DNA from 3 places in the Lysinibacillus telephonicus genome. Region 3 is predicted to be linked to each of the others. Evidence: a T-box and tRNA genes for the amino acid it is inferred to sense, from the RefSeq annotation. Region 3 holds a T-box; the other regions hold tRNA genes.
What was found. A T-box is a leader RNA that pairs with one kind of tRNA and senses whether it is charged. The one in region 3 lies ahead of ileS (isoleucine--tRNA ligase), so its partner is inferred to be a tRNA-Ile.

Region 1 (2,244 bases), 830 kb from region 3:
TTATTAAATGTGCTTATATAAAAAATGAAAAGTATAATAAAACACAGCCATTAACATTGTATGAGAAGTATTCAAGAAGAGACGTATGTAGACTTTTAAACTGGCCGCATGATGATTCATCCACAATTTATGGTTATCGTGCTAAATATAATACTTGTCCGATATTTGTTACATACCATAAAAAAGATAAAGTAGAATCTAGTCAGGCATATGGTGATGAATTTTTAGCACCCGAACTGTTTAGATGGTTTACACGAAATCGACTTAATCTTGATTCTAATGAAGTAAAAACTATACTTTCCTATAAAGAAAATGATATGGATATTCACTTATTCACTAAAAAAGATGATGGTGAAGGGACCGACTTCTACTATTTGGGCAAAGTGGATATTTTAAAGGATAGCGCTAAAAACGAAACAATGCCTGATGGTAAAGGAAACAACCTATCCGTTGTAACAATGAATTTAGTATTAGAGCAACCAGTGCAGTATGATATTTATCATTATTTGGTAGAGGAATAAAAAATGCCGAATTAACTTTTTCTTTTAAGTTAATTCGGCATAACAAAATTGTTATTTTAAATTTATTTTGGTAAGAACAAAGTTAATGGTTTATTCTTTGAAAAACGATATGAATCTTGCCCATAATTAGCATAGAAACTAATATACCATTCGTGCACCTTCACTTAGGGCAACAAGTTGAATCGCTATAAATTTTTAAAAAGTATAGATGCTGAGTGAACAAAAAAATAAAGATGATAAAATAAGGGGATTTCTACCTCCTATTGCAGATACACTAAAGCCCGATTCATAAGAATCGGGCTTTTTTGCCTAGCGACGTCCTACTCTTTAGAGGATCTCCCTAAGATACTTTCACTAGATTATTTATTTAATTACTACGATTTATTTATGACCCGTACGGGATTCGAACCCGTGTTACCGCCGTGAAAGGGCGGTGTCTTAACCACTTGACCAACGGGCCAAAACATTATGTATGGCGGAGAAGGAGGGATTTGAACCCTCGCGCCGGTTACCCGACCTACACCCTTAGCAGGGGCGCCTCTTCAGCCTCTTGAGTACTTCCCCATATGGCTCCGAAGGTAGGACTCGAACCTACGACCGATCGGTTAACAGCCGATTGCTCTACCACTGAGCTACTTCGGAATATTGTTATGGTGGGCCTAAATGGACTTGAACCATCGACCTCACGCTTATCAGGCGTGCGCTCTAACCAGCTGAGCTATAGGCCCCTATTGGAGCGGGTGATGGGAATCGAACCCACGACATCAGCTTGGAAGGCTGAGGTTTTACCATTAAACTACACCCGCTTAATGGTGGGTCGAGACGGAATCGAACCGCCGACACTTTGAGCTTCAGTCAAATGCTCTACCAACTGAGCTATCGACCCATTTTAAATGGCGGTCCCGACCGGGATCGAACCGGCGATCTCCTGCGTGACAGGCAGGCATGTTAACCGCTACACCACGGGACCTTTTGGTTGCGGGGACAGGATTTGAACCTGTGACCTTCGGGTTATGAGCCCGACGAGCTACCGAACTGCTCCACCCCGCGGTAATATTAGTTATCAGATATAAACTTTGTCATAACGCATTAAGTAAATCTCGAACCGTCCCGATTTCGATAAGCCATTCAAGATGTCTGCGAAATCGTTATGCTGAAGCATTTCTACGAAGCTTATTCGTTCGTGCTCCACCCCGCGATAATATTATAAAATCAAATTTAAAGAAAATGGCGGAGGAAGAGGGATTCGAACCCCCGCGCGGTTTAACCCGCCTGTCGGTTTTCAAGACCGATCCCTTCAGCCGGACTTGGGTATTCCTCCGTATTTACATTTCAATGGTGGAGCCTAGCGGGATCGAACCGCTGACCTCCTGCGTGCAAGGCAGGCGCTCTCCCAGCTGAGCTAAGGCCCCAGAGTTATCGATTTTGAACTACTTCCTCGAAAATGGCTGGGGTACCAGGATTCGAACCTGGGCATGACGGAATCAAAATCCGTTGCCTTACCGCTTGGCTATACCCCAAAAATATATCTTAAAAGTTCAGTCTTAAATTTTAAATGGGGCGGCTGATGGGAATCGAACCCACGAATGCCGGAACCACAATCCGGTGCGTTAACCACTTCGCCACAGCCGCCATCATGCTTAAAAATAATGGCAGGGGCAGTAGGAATCGAACCCACACCAAAGGTTTTGGAGACCTCTATTCTACCGTTGAACTATGCCCC
Region 2 (2,244 bases), 1.9 Mb from region 3:
TGCTCTTTACAAGTTAATGTAGACGGCACAGCCTCTAGTCTTTCAAAAGATATTTCCTTATGACAAACCTTGCATTTACCATATGTCCCATCGTCAATTGCCTTTAATGCTGCTTCTATTTTATCTATACTTTCTTGTTTATAGTCATCCATTGCATATTCTGTTAGCTGGATAGTTAAATCAGAAGCATTGTCTCCTGGGTGATTATCATAATTCGATAATTCAGTTCGGTCTATATCATCATGTGTTTCTATTCCCTCTTTTAAGTCCTTTAATTCTTCTAATAATTGGTTTTTCAATTGTTCGATTTGTGATTGATTCATGTCATTTCCTCCTTCTACGTATCATTAATTTTTGCTTAAATTAGTTTTTTCAAACGTAGAAAAATTGAAAACTGCATAAATTCTGAAATACAGTAATATCAAAAAGCTAATTTAATTCTCTTTAGTGATGAAACGTATCATAATAGTTTATTAAAGAGGATTAAAAATCTTTTTAAATTTATATTTTGTACAAATTAAGTTTTTTAGACTCTTTGTCAATAGGCGGGGCTGACATCATTTCCCACCCCTATCCAATAACGTTTTCAATATTTTCATAGTGATGTGTTAATAGTAATTTTGCACGGAAACGCTTGAAACTTCTAAAAGCCAAAAGCGTTTCGTTTTATTACCTTAGTTAAACTCTTACACAAATCCATTTGAATAATTAAATACAAAGCTATTTATGATAAGACATGTATTAAAAACGGTCCATAGTAAATAATTCGGTAGATTAAACAATTTTACAATAAAAAAATCTCTAAATATATTTTACTAAAGTTGCTGTGGCAAAAGATTAAGATAGGAGTTAAGTGAAATATGAATTCTAACATAAATTTACCTGGACTTAAAGAAACAAAGAAATAAGAGAAGGACAATATATTATCTATTTTGATATCTTTGAAAAAACATTGTCGTCTTACATGGGGGAAAGAAACGCAGCGTGTTCATAATTATCGAATCCAAATAAGCATTTAAAAGTCATGGTGTGAAAAACTATATTTATTAAAAAACGCCGTTATATCTATACCCCATTGGTAATCAGGTATAGGGATACATCTTGCTTTTCTCTTATTCTTCAAAAAAAAAACACTCTCAAGATATTTAATATCTTGAGAGTGTTTTTTGATGACCCGTACGGGATTCGAACCCGTGTTACCGCCGTGAAAGGGCGGTGTCTTAACCACTTGACCAACGGGCCAAACGCACAAAAACTATGTATGGCGGAGAAGGAGGGATTTGAACCCTCGCGCCGGTTACCCGACCTACACCCTTAGCAGGGGCGCCTCTTCAGCCTCTTGAGTACTTCCCCATATGGCTCCGAAGGTAGGACTCGAACCTACGACCGATCGGTTAACAGCCGATTGCTCTACCACTGAGCTACTTCGGAATATTGTTATGGTGGGCCTAAATGGACTTGAACCATCGACCTCACGCTTATCAGGCGTGCGCTCTAACCAGCTGAGCTATAGGCCCCTATTGGAGCGGGTGATGGGAATCGAACCCACGACATCAGCTTGGAAGGCTGAGGTTTTACCATTAAACTACACCCGCGTTAATGGTGGGTCGAGACGGAATCGAACCGCCGACACTTTGAGCTTCAGTCAAATGCTCTACCAACTGAGCTATCGACCCATTTTAAAAATGGCGGTCCCGACCGGGATCGAACCGGCGATCTCCTGCGTGACAGGCAGGCATGTTAACCGCTACACCACGGGACCTTTTGGTTGCGGGGACAGGATTTGAACCTGTGACCTTCGGGTTATGAGCCCGACGAGCTACCGAACTGCTCCACCCCGCGATAATATAAATGATAGTAATTATTAGATTAAATAAATGGCGGAGGAAGAGGGATTCGAACCCCCGCGCGGTTTAACCCGCCTGTCGGTTTTCAAGACCGATCCCTTCAGCCGGACTTGGGTATTCCTCCGTTTTATTATTCTAATGGTGGACCTTGCAGGACTCGAACCTGCGACCGGACGGTTATGAGCCGTCTGCTCTAACCAACTGAGCTAAAGGTCCTTTAAAGATGGCGGCAGAGGGGATCGAACCCCCGACCTTACGGGTATGAACCGTACGCTCTAGCCAGCTGAGCTACGCCGCCGGGATCCTTATTATGGTTGGTGGAGCCTAGCGGGATCGAACCGCTGACCTCCTGCGTGCAAGGCAGGCGCTCTCCCAGCTGAGCTAAGGCCCCATAATT
Region 3 (2,244 bases):
GTACGCCAGTCATGTGGGTATGAGTGCGTGAAGAATGATAATTTTTCTAATGCACCAACCTCTTTTAATTTTTCAGTAATGACTTTATTTGCATCATCATAAAACAGACCTTCAAATCCAGGTGCTTCATGTGTATAGCATCCTTGGTCATTTAATGGACTTAAAATGTCTAAGCCATATCTTTTGCTAACTAAATAGTCATCTTCCCCGTGACCTGGAGCTGTGTGAACACACCCTGTACCTGCTTCTGTTGTAACATGGTCACCAAGCATGATTAAAGAATCACGATCATAGAATGGGTGTTTTGCAACAATATATTCTAGTTGCTCCCCTTTAACTTCTTGCAGAACTTCAGCGTTTTCCCATTCTAGTGTATTTGAAACCGTTTCTAATAAGTCTTTTGCAATAATATATTTATTATTATTTGCTGATACAACGATATAAGTAATTTCAGGGTTTACTGAAATACCTAGGTTTGCTGGCATAGTCCATGGAGTTGTCGTCCAAATGATAAATTTTGCATCCTCTGGTACAACGCCTTTTGAATCTTTAATTTCAAAACTTACATAAATCGAAGGTGATTTAATATCTTTATATTCAATCTCTGCTTCTGCCAAAGCTGACTCAGAAGACGGCGACCAGTAAACTGGTTTTAATCCTTTGTAAATATATCCTTTTTCCGCCATTTTACCGAACACTTCGATTTGGCGTGATTCAAACTCTGGTTTTAATGTAATATACGGATTTTTCCAATCTCCGCGGACACCTAAACGCATAAATTGAGTTTTTTGATTTTCAATTTGTTCATAGGCATATTTTTCACATAATTCACGGAACTCAGCTACTGTCATTTCTTTACGTTTAACACCTTTGTTTGCAAGTGCTTGCTCGATTGGCAGTCCATGAGTATCCCAACCAGGAATATAAGGTACATGATAGCCAGTCATTGAACGATGACGAGTAATCATGTCCTTTAATACTTTATTTAAAGCGTGGCCAATATGAATATCTCCATTGGCATATGGAGGTCCATCATGTAGAACATATTCTGGACGGCCCTTTGTACGCTCTAAAACTAGTGTATTAATGTCAATTTCATCCCATTTTTCTTGCATTTTTGGTTCATTTGCCGGCAAATTCCCGCGCATCGGGAAATCTGTTTTTGGCATTCGTAACGTATCTTTATACTCTACCATTTAAAATTCCTCCTTAATTGAATTATCTGTTTTTAAATGCGACTATATAGCTTTCTAAGAGGGAACATTGCGGTACTAAAAATAAGTATACTAAATAAAAAAAGTTCCTCATCCCAGTAAAGGGACGAGAAACTATAACTCGTGGTACCACCCTAATTTGCGGAGAAATTGCATACAAAATCCGCCTCTTAGACACTGTAACGCCGTGTGTACGAAATCACTTAATCAAATACCATGTATTTTTTCAGTGATTTAGCTCAGGAGTGATGTTCATTTTTGAAGCTTAGTCGAGCTTTCACCATCCTCGACTCGCTATTGATCACTTTCAAAAATTACTGTCTCCATCAACGCCAAATATTTATTATCAACTACGCCTTGGCGTAATTGCTTCCGGGTTTCTACTCGTGTATTCACGAGTCAACTCCTCTACGAAATCGCAAGACTCGCAGATGGCAATATTTCATTCATCTTATACTAAAATGAATATAAATTCTATACTCGTGTATCAGTATATGGAAATAGTGAAATTCAGTCAAGTAAATCGTTAACCATTAAAGATAATTATTTTATATCATCTGTTAATAATTCAAAATCGTCTTGATCCGTTCTTGCTTGGTTTTGAATTTCCGTTAATCCAATTTCATATTCCATTAAATGATCCCAGTCATCTGTATTTAGCAAGTCTAATTGAGCTTCTACCAGCATTTTAAAACGATTGCGGAATACTTTAGATTGCTTTTTTAATCCATCGATTTCAATCGTAATTTTCCGTGCTTTTGCAAGCGCTTCATTAATAATTCGATCAGCATTTTTTTCAGCTTCTTTAATAATTAATTTAGCTTCTTGCTGCGAATTGCGGCGTACTTCTTCTGCAGCTTCTTGTGCCACAACAATAGATTTTTGCAAAGTTTCTTCTAAAGTATTATAGTGTTTCATTTGCTGTGTCATTGTTCTAACTTTTTCTTCAAGCTCTTTCTTTTCACGTAAAATTATTTCATAGTCTTTAATTATTTGCTCTAAAAAATCATTTACTTCGTCTTCTGCATAC

Region 1: it encodes a tRNA-Ile, which carries the amino acid that the T-box ahead of ileS (isoleucine--tRNA ligase) is inferred to sense. The anticodon was not compared.
Region 2: it encodes a tRNA-Ile, which carries the amino acid that the T-box ahead of ileS (isoleucine--tRNA ligase) is inferred to sense. The anticodon was not compared.

Annotation. Positions count from the first base shown of each region.
Region 1 covers NZ_CP155468.1:544,294-546,537, reverse strand. The annotation lists gene MKY04_RS02630 (DEAD/DEAH box helicase) at 1-521, shown strand, start outside; tRNA gene MKY04_RS02625 (tRNA-Glu) at 910-981, opposite strand; tRNA gene MKY04_RS02620 (tRNA-Ser) at 995-1,085, opposite strand; tRNA gene MKY04_RS02615 (tRNA-Asn) at 1,089-1,163, opposite strand; tRNA gene MKY04_RS02610 (tRNA-Ile) at 1,173-1,249, opposite strand; tRNA gene MKY04_RS02605 (tRNA-Gly) at 1,254-1,327, opposite strand; tRNA gene MKY04_RS02600 (tRNA-Phe) at 1,332-1,407, opposite strand; tRNA gene MKY04_RS02595 (tRNA-Asp) at 1,416-1,491, opposite strand; tRNA gene MKY04_RS02590 (tRNA-Met) at 1,495-1,571, opposite strand; tRNA gene MKY04_RS02585 (tRNA-Ser) at 1,750-1,842, opposite strand; tRNA gene MKY04_RS02580 (tRNA-Ala) at 1,858-1,933, opposite strand; tRNA gene MKY04_RS02575 (tRNA-Gln) at 1,967-2,041, opposite strand; tRNA gene MKY04_RS02570 (tRNA-His) at 2,078-2,153, opposite strand; tRNA gene MKY04_RS02565 (tRNA-Trp) at 2,172-2,244, opposite strand, start outside.
Region 2 covers NZ_CP155468.1:3,272,404-3,274,647, forward strand. The annotation lists gene MKY04_RS15705 (TraR/DksA C4-type zinc finger protein) at 1-323, opposite strand, end outside; partial or broken gene MKY04_RS15710 (transposase) at 571-731, opposite strand; tRNA gene MKY04_RS15715 (tRNA-Glu) at 1,171-1,242, opposite strand; tRNA gene MKY04_RS15720 (tRNA-Ser) at 1,263-1,353, opposite strand; tRNA gene MKY04_RS15725 (tRNA-Asn) at 1,357-1,431, opposite strand; tRNA gene MKY04_RS15730 (tRNA-Ile) at 1,441-1,517, opposite strand; tRNA gene MKY04_RS15735 (tRNA-Gly) at 1,522-1,595, opposite strand; tRNA gene MKY04_RS15740 (tRNA-Phe) at 1,601-1,676, opposite strand; tRNA gene MKY04_RS15745 (tRNA-Asp) at 1,687-1,762, opposite strand; tRNA gene MKY04_RS15750 (tRNA-Met) at 1,766-1,842, opposite strand; tRNA gene MKY04_RS15755 (tRNA-Ser) at 1,879-1,971, opposite strand; tRNA gene MKY04_RS15760 (tRNA-Ile) at 1,987-2,063, opposite strand; tRNA gene MKY04_RS15765 (tRNA-Met) at 2,072-2,145, opposite strand; tRNA gene MKY04_RS15770 (tRNA-Ala) at 2,163-2,238, opposite strand.
Region 3 covers NZ_CP155468.1:1,378,915-1,381,158, reverse strand. The annotation lists gene ileS (isoleucine--tRNA ligase) at 1-1,196, opposite strand, end outside; T-box leader at 1,314-1,553, opposite strand; gene MKY04_RS06540 (DivIVA domain-containing protein) at 1,758-2,244, opposite strand, start outside.